DNA from 2 places in the Shinella sp. 20P9.1.1 genome. Region 1 is predicted to be linked to the other one. Evidence: predicted binding sites of a transcription regulator. Region 1 holds the regulator's gene; the other holds the start of a gene.
The links. The regulator HrcA, encoded in region 1, represses chaperone genes, less so after heat shock. The targets are predictions, from matches to a motif close to GTTAGCACTCNCNNNNNGNGAGTGCTAAC.
Positions count from the first base shown of each region.

Region 1 (6,308 bases):
CCTCGATCCTCAATGCCACGACGCCGCTCTTCGCCGTCATCGTTGCCCATGTGCTGACCGAGGATGAGAAGATGACGGGCGGCCGGCTGGTGGGCGTGCTCGTCGGCTTTGCCGGCGTGGCGCTGATGATCGGCCCTTCGGTACTGTCGGATCTCGGCACGAATGTGCTGGCGCAGCTGGCCGTACTGGGGGCTGCCGTGTCCTATGCCTTTGCCGGTATCTGGGGCCGTTTCCGCCGCATGGGCCTGCCGCCGCTGCTGCCGGCCGCAGGGCAGGTGACGGCCTCCGCGCTGATCATGCTGCCCGTGGCGCTGGTCGTCGATCGTCCCTGGACGCTGGCCATGCCCTCGCACGAGGCCTGGTTGGCGCTGTTCGGTCTTGCCGTGCTCGCCACAGCCCTCGCCTATGTCATTTTCTTTCGCATCCTTGCGACGGCGGGGGCGACGAACCTGATGCTGGTGACCTTCCTCATCCCCGTCAGCGCCATCCTGCTCGGCGCGCTAGTGCTCGGTGAGGTGTTGGCGCCCAAGCATTTTGCCGGCATGGCGCTGATCGCCGTCGGCCTTGCAGCCATCGACGGGCGGGTGTTCAAGATGTTTGCGGACAAGCGCCGGTCGGCAGACGCCTAACAGGCGAGGTCGGCCACCACGGCATCGAGGATCAGCATGCCCGCCGGCGTACAGCGCAGGCGGGAATTGCCGAGGCGCTCGATGAAGCCGTGCTCGATGAGGAACTGTTCGCGATCCGGGTCCGGCTCGCGGCCGGACAGGGCCTGCCAGCGCACGAGATCGATGCCTTCCTTGAGGCGCAGGCCCATCAGCAGCAACTCGTCGGCCTGCGCCTCGCGCTCCAGCAGCTCCTGGTCGACCATGCCGTGGCCCTCGGCCTCGACGAGGCTCAGCCAGCCCTCCGGCTTGCGCTCCGTCGCGGTCGCGATCTTCGCGCCGCCGGTCGTCAACCGGCCATGCGCGCCGGGGCCGATGCCGACATAGTCGCCGTAACGCCAGTAGGTGAGGTTGTGGCGGCTCTCGGAGCCGGGACGGGCATGATTGGAGACCTCGTAGGCCGGCATGCCCTCGCGCTCGGTGATCTCCTGCGTCGCTTCGTAGAGCACGGCGGATTGCTCGCCGTCCGGCACGATCAGCTTGCCGGCCTTGTGCAGGCCGTAGAAGGGCGTGCCCTCCTCGATGGTGAGCTGGTAGAGCGAGAGATGGTCGACGGCGTAGGAGACGGCCTCCCTCAGCTCGCGGTCCCATTCCTCCACGGTCTGGTTGGGGCGGGCATAGATGAGGTCGAAGGACATGCGCGGGAAGATGTCGCGTGCCAGGCGGATGGCTTTCAGCGCATCGGCAACGTCATGCAGCCGCCCGAGGAATTTCAGGTCCCGGTCGTTCAGCGCCTGAACGCCGAGCGAGACGCGGTTGACGCCGGCCGCCCGGTAGCCGCGGAAGCGCTCGGCCTCCACGCTGGAGGGGTTGGCCTCCATGGTGATCTCGATACCATCGGGCACATGCCAGTGACGGGCGATGCCGTTCAGGATCGCATCCACCGTCTCCGGCGCCATCAGCGATGGCGTGCCGCCGCCCATGAAGATGCTGGTGACGGTGCGCGAACCGGTGAGCCGGCGCATCGTCGCCATTTCCTTCAGGAAGGCCTGCACGAAGCGCGGCTGGTCGACCGGCTGGTGGCGCACATGGCTGTTGAAGTCGCAATAGGGGCATTTGGCGGCACAGAACGGCCAGTGCACATAGATGCCGAAGCCGGGATCGGAGAGATCCGCTGCCGAACTCGGCCGCATGTCGAAGGGCACTGCCGTCATGGATCGCTCAAGCCTTCAGGCAGGTTTCGACGAAGATCTTGAAGGCGCGCGCCCGGTGCGACAGCGCCGTGGCATCGCCGGGCTTCCAGCCGTGTTTTTCCTCCGCGCTCATCTCGCCAAAGGTCGTCGCGTAACCCTCGGGCTGGAACACCGGGTCATAGCCGAAACCCTTCTCGCCGCGCGGCGGCCAGACGACGGTGCCTTCGACCTCGCCACGGAAGAGTTCGGTGTGACCATCGGGCCAGGCGAGGCAGAGCACGGAAACGAAGCGCGCGGTGCGGTCCTTCGCCTCGGTCGCGCCCTTGTCGGAAAGCGCCTTCTCGACCTTCTCCATGGCCATGGCGAAATCGCGCGTGCCATCTGCCTTTTCCGCCCAATTGGCGGTGTAAACGCCCGGCGCGCCGTCGAGCGCGTCGATCACGAGGCCGGAATCGTCCGAAAGGGCGGGCAGGCCGGAGGCTTTGGCGGAGGCGAGCGCCTTGATGGCGGCATTTTCCTCGAAGGTCGTGCCGGTTTCATCCGGCTCGTCGAATTTCAGTTCGGCGGCGGATTTGGCGGAAAAGCCCAAGGGGCCGATCAGGTCCTCGATCTCGCGGATTTTTCCCGCATTGTGGCTGGCGACGACGATCGTCTTGGTGTCGAGCTTGCGCATAAGGGTTCCTAGGCGATGTTCCAGAGACCCGGCTCGGCACATTCGAGGCTGTTGCCGGCGGGGTCGCGGAAATAGATGGAGCGGGCGCCGTTCGGCCAGCAAAAGTCCGCTTCGATGGTGATGCCGGCTTCTATGAGCTTTTTTGCCCAGAAATCAAGCGCTGAGCCTGGAACACGGAAACAGGCGTGGCCGGCACCCGTCGCCCCGTGCACCGGCACGGGGAAGGCGTGCGGTGGTGGCGGCTGGACGGTCTCCTTCGGGTTGAAGATCAGGAGAACGCCCGGGCCGCAGCGGAAGAAGACGTGGCGGTCGGCCTGCCGGGTGATCTTTTCAAGCCCCAATATGCCGCCATAGAAGGCTTCCGCCGCGTCGAGGTCGTCAGCATAGAGCGCTGTTTCGAGAATGCCTTCGATCGCGGCGGTCATGGTCGGGCCTTATCCGGCGATCGCCTGCTTCTGCAGGGTGACGAGTTCGGCAATGCCGTTGCGGGCAAGCGTCATCAGGCTGGAGAATTCCTCCTCGGAGAACGGCTTGCCTTCGGCGGTGCCCTGGATTTCGACGATGCCGCCCGAGCCGGTCATGACGAAATTGGCGTCGGTCTCGGCGGCAGAATCCTCGAGATAGTCGAGGTCGATCACCGACTGGCTGGCGAAGATGCCGCAAGAGATCGCGGCGACATGATCCTTCAGGACCTTTTCGGTCTTGATCATGTTGCGCGCTTCCATCCACTTCAGGCAGTCGTGCAGGGCGATGAAGGCGCCGGTGATCGAGGCCGTGCGGGTTCCGCCATCGGCCTGGATGACGTCGCAGTCGATGGTGATCTGGCGTTCGCCGAGTGCTTCGAGATCGACGATGGCGCGGAGCGACCGGCCGATCAGGCGCTGAATTTCCTGCGTGCGACCGCCCTGCTTGCCGGTGGCGGCTTCGCGCCTCATGCGGTCGCCGGTGGCGCGCGGCAGCATGCCGTATTCGGCCGTCACCCAGCCCTTGCCGCTGTTGCGCAGCCACGGCGGCGTCTTGTCTTCCAGGCTTGCCGTGACCAGCACATGCGTATCGCCGAACTTGACGAGACAGGATCCCTCGGCATGTTTGGAAACGTTGCGCTCGAAGGAAACCTTGCGCATCTGATCGGTTTTTCTGCCGGACGGCCGCATGACGAACTCCTGTCTCATGATATATTGGAAGGTGCTTTAGACCAGTTCGCCGGATGAGGGAATGGCGCGGCGGAAAGCCAGGCGATTTCTTGGCGATGCTGCGCCGCGAAAATCCGTTTTGCGATGATCGCCTAAATCACTATATTCCCCTGAGTAACAAGGTTGTTGGCGAAAGATGGTTTTGCGATCCCCCGGTCCGGACATTCAGTCGGCGCTCGACGAGCGGTCGGGCGAAATCTTCCGTCGTATCGTGGAAAGCTATCTGGAAAGCGGCGAGCCGCTCGGCTCGCGTAACCTGTCGCGCATCCTGCCCATGTCGCTGTCGCCTGCCTCCGTGCGCAATGTGATGAGCGATCTGGAGGAGTTGGGCCTCATCTATTCGCCGCATATCAGCGCCGGCCGCCTGCCGACGCAGCTGGGGCTCCGCTTCTTCGTCGATGCCTTCATGCAGATCGGCAACATCTCGGCGGAGGACCGCGCCTCGATCGAGCGGCATGTGCGTCCGCACGGCCAGAAGCATACGGCCGTCGAGACCATGATGAACGAGGCGAGCCAGGCGCTATCAGGCATGTCGCGTGGCGCCGGCCTCGTCATCACCACGAAGAACGACGCGGTCTTGAAACATGTCGAGTTCATCCGGCTGGAGCCGACCAAAGCGCTGGTCGTGCTCGTCGGCGATCACGACCAGGTGGAAAACCGTATCATCGAGCTGCCGGCCGGCGTGACGGGCTCGCAGCTCACAGAGGCCGCGAATTTCCTCAATGCCCATCTTGCCGGCAACACGCTGGTCGAGGCGCGCTCGCAGCTGGAGCGCCTGCGCGGCGAGATCAGCGGCGAGCTGGACAAGCTGTCGCAGGATCTCGTCGAGCGTGGACTTGCCGTCTGGTCCGGCGGCTTCGAGGCGGGCAAGCCGACGCGGCTCATCGTGCGCGGCCGGGCGAACCTGCTCGAAGGCCTTGCGGGCGCCGACGATATCGACCGCCTGCGTATGCTGTTCGACGATCTTGAACGCAAGGACGGCCTGATCGAGCTCCTGAACCTTGCGGAAACCGGGCCGGGCGTGCGCATCTTCATCGGCTCGGAGAACAAGCTGTTCTCGCTGTCCGGCTCCTCGCTCATCGTCGCACCCTATCGCGACAGCGACGAGAAGATCGTCGGTGCCGTCGGCGTCATCGGCCCCACGAGGCTCAACTATTCGCGGATCGTGCCGATGGTGGACTATACGGCGCAGCTGATGTCGCGGCTTTCGCGTTGAATTGCCCATCCACCCTTGATTTTTCGGGCTCAAAGCTCGATATCGGGCCCAACCTCAGGACACATGCAATTCGGAGTACGTCATGACCGACGAGAGCAAGAAACACGGACCTGACGACGTGGTGGATATCAGTCTGGCTGCGGATGCAGCGGCAGACGCCGCCGTCGAGGCCGACACCCCGTCCGAGCCGGATCCGCTCGACGTGCTGCGCGCGGAAAATTCGGACCTGCGCGACAGGTACCTGCGCCTTGCCGCCGAGATGGACAACCTGCGCCGCCGCACCGAGCGCGACGTGAAGGATGCAAAATCCTATTCCGTTGCCGGTTTCGCCCGCGACATGCTGGCCGTCTCTGACAACCTGCGCCGCGCGCTCGATGCGATCCCGGCCGACGCGCTGGCAAACGACGAGAGCGTCAAGACGTTGGCCGAGGGCGTCGAGATGACCGAGCGCTCGATGCTCGCGGCCCTCGAACGCCACGGCGTACGCAAGCTCGAGCCCATCGGTGAGAAATTCGACCCGAATTTCCACCAGGCGATGTTCGAAGTGCCGAACGCCGAGGTTCCCAACAACACCGTGGTTCAGGTCGTACAGGACGGCTATGTCATCGGCGAGCGCGTGCTGCGCCCGGCGATGGTCGGCGTCGCCAAGGGCGGCCCGAAGGCAGCGGCCGGCGAGGCGGGCGCCACCCAGGCCTGATCGAAGGCTTTTACGAACACAGAAAAACCGGCGGTCGCAAAACCGCCGGTTTTTTCATGCGAATTCGAAAGCCTCAGGCCGCGTTCGACGCGTGTTCTTCACTGAGGCAGGCATAGATCGCGCTTTCGCTGTCGGAAGCGCGCAGCTTTGCTACCATGGCCGGATCGCGCAGCACGCGGGCGATGCGCGAAAGGGCCTTCAGGTGGTCGGCGCCAGCACCCTCGGGCGCAAGCAGCAGGAAGACGAGGTCGACCGGCTGGTCGTCCAGGGCCTCGAAGTCCACGGGGGTTTCAAGCCTCGCGAAGAGGCCGGTGATCTGCGAAAGCTCTTTCAGCTTGCCGTGCGGGATGGCGATGCCATTGCCCACGCCGGTCGAACCGAGCCGCTCGCGCTGAAGGATGACGTCGAAGATCTCGCGTTCCGGAATCCCGGTGATCTTTGCCGCTTTTACCGCCAGCTCCTGAAGCAGCTGCTTCTTGGAATTGGCCTTCATCGCCGGAATAATCGCACTCTGCTGCAGTAGACCTGCCAATGCCATGCTTTTGTCCTCGTGCGCTGGGTGAAGGGTTGAAGAAGCGTGGTGCCCGTCCCGGCACCACGCTTCCATCACTCAGCTTTTGATATTGGCTGCATCAATCCAGCCAATATTGCCGTCGTTGCGTCGGTAGACGATATTGAGCTGCTCCGACCCGGCGCTGCGGAACAGAAGAACCGGATCGTCCGTCATGTCG
Region 1 is NZ_JBYOLC010000002.1:101,828-108,135, forward strand. Features, by position in the region: gene AC27VQ_RS04080 (DMT family transporter) at 1-629, shown strand, start outside; gene hemW (radical SAM family heme chaperone HemW) at 626-1,819, opposite strand; gene rdgB (RdgB/HAM1 family non-canonical purine NTP pyrophosphatase) at 1,827-2,471, opposite strand; gene AC27VQ_RS04095 (VOC family protein) at 2,480-2,896, opposite strand; gene rph (ribonuclease PH) at 2,906-3,625, opposite strand; gene hrcA (heat-inducible transcriptional repressor HrcA) at 3,801-4,880, shown strand; gene grpE (nucleotide exchange factor GrpE) at 4,963-5,577, shown strand; gene ptsN (PTS IIA-like nitrogen regulatory protein PtsN) at 5,651-6,115, opposite strand; gene hpf (ribosome hibernation-promoting factor, HPF/YfiA family) at 6,188-6,308, opposite strand, start outside.

Region 2 (6,308 bases), on a different contig from region 1:
CCGGGCGCGAGCCTCGGCGTCGCGATCTATCCGCAGGATGCCGATAATGTCGAAGCACTGCTCAACAATGCCGACCTCGCCATGTACCGCGCCAAGGATGCGCTGATCGAAACGGTCTGCTTCTACGAGGTCTCCATGGACGAGGCCGCCCGCAGCCGCCGCCTGATTGCAAACGATCTCTGGCAGGCCGTCGAGCGCAAGGAATTGCAGCTGCACTATCAGGTGCAGAAGGCCGTCACTTCGGGTGAGACCATCGGCTACGAGGTGCTGTTGCGCTGGCATCATCCGGTGCGCGGCACGATCCCGCCGTCAGAATTTATCCCGGTTGCCGAAGAGTGCGGCGCCATCCTGCCGATCGGCGAATGGGTGCTGCGCGAAGCCTGCCGCGAGGCCGCGACCTGGGGCAACGACTACAAGATTGCCGTCAACCTTTCACCCGTGCAGCTCGGCAATGCCGATGTCGCCGATCTCGTGCACCGCGTGCTTTTGGAGACCGGCCTCAGCCCGCGCCGGCTGGAGCTCGAAATCACGGAATCGACGATCATCGGCGACAAGGAGCGCGCGCTCAACACGCTGCGCCGCATCAAGGCCTTCGGCGTCACCATCGCCATCGACGATTTCGGCACGGGCTATTCCTCGCTCGAAACGCTGCGCGCCTTCCCCTTCGACAAGATCAAGCTCGATCGCAGCTTCATGAGCGAGGTGGAGGCAAGCCCCGAGGCGAAAGCCATCATCCGCGCCATCCTGGCGCTTGGCCAGTCGCTGCGCGTGCCGGTTCTGGCGGAAGGCGTGGAGACGCGCAGCCAGCTCGACATCCTTCTCGACGAAGGCTGCGACGAGGCGCAGGGCTATTTCCTGGGACGTCCGGTGCCGGTGGAGCGTATCCGCATAGACACGGAGAAGAGCGAAGCGGCGTAACGCCGCTTCCTACTGCCGCTTGAAGCGCCGCCCGACCAGATCGATCTGGAAGCGCGGGAAGATGAAGACGCCGATGATCGTACCGGCGTATTTCTCCTCAAGCCCCGTCGATTCCCCGACGCAGAACACCGGCTGGCGCGGCGCGCCGTCGAGATGGATCGTCGTGGAGAAGCAGAAGGACGAGGAGGAGGCCGCCGCCTGCTCGAAGAGTTCCAGCACGCGAGTGCGGTCGAGCGGCTCGTAGCAGCGGATGAGATTGAGCAGCCCGCAGGTGCGCTGCGTCAGGCCGTGCGCCTGCGTCGCCTTATCGCCAAGCGTGAACAGGCCGTTGGAAAGGTCGCCGGTCCAGCGCTCCGTCACACAGTATTGCGTCAACAGCTCGTTGTCCGTCTCGTCGAACTCCATCGAGCCCGGCAGAAATGGCGACGAGAGATCAGTCTTGATTATCTTGAACACCTACGACCTCAGGCAGTTGCTCGAATTTGACCGACACGTCGCGGCTTGCAGGCACGCAACATGCTAAAAAGCAGTGCCGGCTGACCTCCTCGAAGTCTGCCGCCCCCACTTTCTCATGAACTGAACTGCATCCGGCTCCGTCTGTGCATGCGGATCGGACGTACGCGAGAAAACCACCGCTGCCTCTCCATTCAGGTCGTCGGCGGTTTCTATCAAAATCGTTCGGGATATCTGGCTGCACGATAAGCGGCGAAAATGATGCCGTTCCCCAGCGCCTGAACCCCTTGTGAATCTTTAAAGTTCACTTGGAGCGTCTTTATAGTGGGTTTTTTGATACCATCAACGGCTTTTTGATAATTATTGTACAAATGGTCAAAATCTTTTTTCCGGAAACGATACAGGTCCGGCGGCGCAATAAAACAAAAAGGGCGGCCCGAAGACCGCCCTTTCCGTAACTGAACCGGATGGCTCAGATATAAGACCCGAAGGTCTTACATCATGTCCATGCCGCCCATGCCGCCCATGCCGCCAGGCATGCCGCCCGGTGCATCCTTCTTCGGCAGTTCGGCGATCATGGCTTCCGTCGTGATCAGCAGCGAAGCAACCGAAGCAGCATTCTGCAGAGCCGTGCGGACAACCTTGACCGGGTCGACGATGCCGAGGGCGATCAGGTCGCCGTATTCGCCGGTCTGGGCGTTGTAGCCGTAGTTGTCTTCGTTCTTCTCGAGGATCTTGCCGACGACGATGGAGGCTTCGTCACCAGCATTGTCCGCGATCTGGCGAACCAGGGCCTGGAGGGCCTTGCGGATGATGTTGATGCCGGCTTCCTGGTCGTCGTTCTCACCCTTGACGGTGATCTTCGTGGACGAACGGAGCAGGGCTACGCCGCCGCCCGGTACGATGCCTTCCTGAACGGCAGCGCGCGTCGCGTTGAGGGCATCGTCGATGCGGTCCTTCTTTTCCTTGACTTCGACTTCCGTCGAGCCGCCGACGCGGATGACGGCAACGCCGCCAGCGAGCTTGGCAAGACGTTCCTGCAGCTTCTCGCGGTCGTAATCGGAGGTGGTTTCTTCGATCTGGGCCTTGATCTGCGCGACGCGGCCTTCGATTTCAGCCTTCTGGCCGGCACCGTCGACGATCGTCGTGTTTTCCTTGGAGATCGAAACCTTCTTCGAACGGCCGAGCATGTCGAGCGTTACGTTTTCGAGCTTGATGCCGAGGTCTTCGGAGATGACCGTGCCGCCCGTCAGGATGGCGATGTCTTCCAGCATGGCCTTGCGGCGGTCGCCGAAGCCCGGAGCCTTGACGGCAGCGATCTTGAGGCCGCCACGCAGCTTGTTGACGACGAGCGTAGCAAGCGCTTCGCCTTCGACGTCTTCAGCGATGATGACCAGCGGCTTGCCGGTCTGGACGACGGCTTCGAGAACCGGGAGCATCGCCTGGAGGTTCGAGAGCTTCTTCTCGTGCAGGAGAATGAAAGCGTCTTCGAGGTCGGCGACCATCTTTTCCGGGTTGGTCACGAAGTAGGGCGACAGGTAGCCGCGGTCGAACTGCATGCCTTCGACGACTTCGAGTTCCGTTTCGGCGGTCTTGGCTTCTTCAACCGTGATGACGCCTTCGTTGCCGACCTTCTGCATGGCTTCGGCAATGTCGAGACCGACCTGCTTGTCGCCGTTTGCGGAGATCGTACCGACCTGAGCGACTTCTTCCGAGGTGTTGATCTTCTTGGCCTTGGCCTGGAGATCCTTGACGACTTCGGCAACGGCGAGATCGATGCCGCGCTTCAGGTCCATCGGGTTCATGCCGGCGGCAACGGCCTTGTGGCCTTCGCGAACGATAGCCTGGGCAAGAACGGTAGCGGTCGTCGTGCCGTCGCCGGCGATGTCGTTGGTCTTGGAGGCGACTTCGCGAACGAGCTGGGCGCCCATGTTCTCGAACTTGTCTTCCAGTTCGATTTCCTTGGCGACGGAAACGCCGTCCTTGGTGATGCGCGGAGCGCCGAAGGACTTGTCGATGACGACGTTACGACCCTTCGGGCCGAGCGTTACCTTGACTGCGTCTGCGAGGACGTCGACGCCACGCAGCATCTTTTCGCGCGCGGTGCGGCCGAATTTGACTTCTTTGGCTGCCATTGTGAAAGCTCCTGAATAGGTATCAGCGAATTGCGGAAAGGGTTATCGGCTAATCAGCCGATGACGCCCATGATGTCGGCTTCCTTCATGATCAGAAGGTCTTCGCCGTCGAGCTTGACTTCGGTGCCCGACCACTTGCCGAACAGGACGCGGTCGCCGACCTTGACGTCGAGAGCGACGATTGCGCCCTTGTCGTCACGGGTGCCGGTGCCGACGGCGACGATTTCGCCTTCCTGCGGCTTTTCCTTGGCGGTATCGGGAATGATGATGCCGCCCTTGGTCTTGGCTTCGGACTCAACGCGACGAACGACGACGCGGTCGTGAAGCGGGCGGAAGGTGGTGCTTGCCATTGTCTAATCCCTCGATCGAATGACATTGCGGATCCCTAGTGGATCCGATGATTGATGTTAGCACTCACCGATTAGGAGTGCTAGCGGCCTTGAAGTAGGCGTCGGCGTCTTACGAGTCAAGAACGCCGCTCTCAAATTATTTCGCCTGCCATGGTTACCGCAGCCCGGCAGATGGTGGCGATATCGCATGCCATCAAGTCAACACCGTGAATTTCCGTCTCTTTCCCTGTGGGCGGAGCAAAATTGCGGGAAGAGGCTTGTTTTCTTTGTCCCGCTTTGCAATGTCGGGCTTCGACCTTGAGACGGGACTTCCTGATGGCTGAACGCATCCAATCCTTCCGCGACATCGCCGCGCAGTACGACGTGGTGCTCTGCGACGTCTGGGGCGTCCTGCACAATGGCGTGGAGGCGTTCTCCTATGCCACCGAAGCGCTCGCCGAAGCGCGCAAGGCGGGCCTCACCGTCGTGCTCATCACCAATTCGCCGCGCCCGCATCCGGGCGTGAAGGTGCAGATCCGCGGCCTCGGCGTCACCGATGATGCCTATGACCGCATCGTCACCTCGGGCGACGTCACCCGCGCGCTGATCGCCGAAGGACCGAAGAAGGTCTATTTCATCGGCGCGGAAAAGGACCTGCCGCTGCTCGATGGCCTCGGCGTCGAAACCGTTGGCATCGACGAGGCCGGCATCGTCGTCTGCGCGGGCCTGCGCGAGGACGAAAAGGAAACGGTCGAGGATTACCGCGAGGAGCTGACGGCGCTTGCGCAGCGCAAGCTGTCCTTCATCTGTGCCAATCCCGATCTCGTCGTCGAACGCGGCCACAAGCTCATTCCCTGCGCCGGGGCGCTGGCGAAATTCTACGAGGGACTGGGCTGCACGACGCAGATCGCCGGCAAGCCGCATCGTCCGATTTATGAAAAGTCGCTTTCCGAGGCGCGTGACGTGCGCGGCGCCTTCGATCTCAGCCGCGTCATCGCGGTCGGCGACGGCATGCCGACGGACGTGCGCGGCGCTGAAGCCTATGGCCTCGACGTGCTCTATATTTCGGGCGGCATTCACGCCCAGCATTATGTGGAAGCCGGCCGCACCGACGAGGCCAAGCTCGCCGCCTTCCTCGTCCAGGAAAACACCCACCCGAAATGGTGGATGCCCCGGCTTCAGTGACGGAGACGGTCGTCATGACGGTATTTCACAGGAACGAAACCCGGCAGCCGCTGCCCGAACATCTGCGCGGCGGCGTCATCGCCATCGGCAATTTCGACGGCGTGCACCGCGGCCATCAGGCCGTCTTGCAGCGGGCGCTGGAGATCGCCGCCGAGCGCGGTATCCCGGCGCTGGTGCTGACCTTCGAGCCACATCCGCGCACCGTCTTCCGCCCGGAGACACCCGTCTTCCGCCTGACGCCCGCGCCGCTCAAGGCGCGCCTTCTCGAAGGCATGGGCTTTTCGGCCGTCATCGAATATCCCTTCGACCGTTCCTTCTCCGAAATCTCGGCGCATGACTTCATCCGCACCGTGCTGATGGACTGGCTGCATGCCTCCGAGGTTGTCACCGGTTTCGATTTCCATTTCGGCAAGGGCAGGGAAGGCGGCCCGGCCTTCCTGATGGCCGCCGGCCAGGACAACGGTTTTGGCGTGACGCTGGTCGACGCCTTTCGCGACGAAAACGCCTCGGTCATCTCTTCCAGCTTCATCCGCAAGCTGCTCGGCGAGGGCGCGGTGGTGGAAGCCGCCGGTCTGCTCGGCTATCATTATACGGTCGAGGCCGAGGTCATCGGCGGCCAGCAGCTTGGCCGCACGCTCGGCTATCCCACCGCCAACATGCAGCTTCCGCCGGAAGTGGAGCTGCGCAACGGCATCTACGCCGTGCGCTTCCGCCGTCCCGATGGCAGCCTGCATGACGGTGTCGCCAGCTACGGCCGGCGCCCGACAGTGACATCGAACGGCGCTCCGCTGCTCGAAACCTTCCTGTTCGATTTCGCAGGCGATCTCTACGGCGAAGTTTCCGCCGTCTCCTTCTTCGGGCATCTCCGCGACGAGTTGAAGTTCGACGGGCTCGATGCGCTCGTCGTGCAGATGAAGCGCGACGAGGAGGAGGCGCGGGCGCTGCTCTCTGGCGTCAAGCCGCTCGGGCCTATCGACCAGCGTCTCTGTTTCTGATCGCAAACCGCGTTGGCGTCTTTTCAAAACGCTGAAAAGGCCGTAAGACCGCGCGCATGATGCTCCACCGGCTGACCATCGATCTGCGAATTAGTGGCCCGGCCTTCCGCGCGCTCTGAGCGAGGCCGGAAGGTCCGGGATTTCGGGCGTTTTCGCAACGCCCCCGCCGTCATTGCCGGTGCAGATGACAGATATTCCCCCGCATGCGCGAAAGACGCGCGACGAGACGATAGCCATATCCATGACCGATACACCTGAAAAAGTCGATTATTCGTCCACCCTCTACCTGCCGC
Region 2 is NZ_JBYOLC010000009.1:32,050-38,357, reverse strand. Features, by position in the region: gene AC27VQ_RS16395 (bifunctional diguanylate cyclase/phosphodiesterase) at 1-918, shown strand, start outside; gene AC27VQ_RS16390 (hypothetical protein) at 928-1,374, opposite strand; gene groL (chaperonin GroEL) at 1,866-3,506, opposite strand; gene groES (co-chaperone GroES) at 3,560-3,856, opposite strand; gene AC27VQ_RS16375 (TIGR01459 family HAD-type hydrolase) at 4,172-5,020, shown strand; gene AC27VQ_RS16370 (bifunctional riboflavin kinase/FAD synthetase) at 5,035-6,015, shown strand; gene ileS (isoleucine--tRNA ligase) at 6,257-6,308, shown strand, end outside.
Region 2: the regulator HrcA is predicted to act here: its motif matches at 3,913-3,941, upstream of groES (co-chaperone GroES).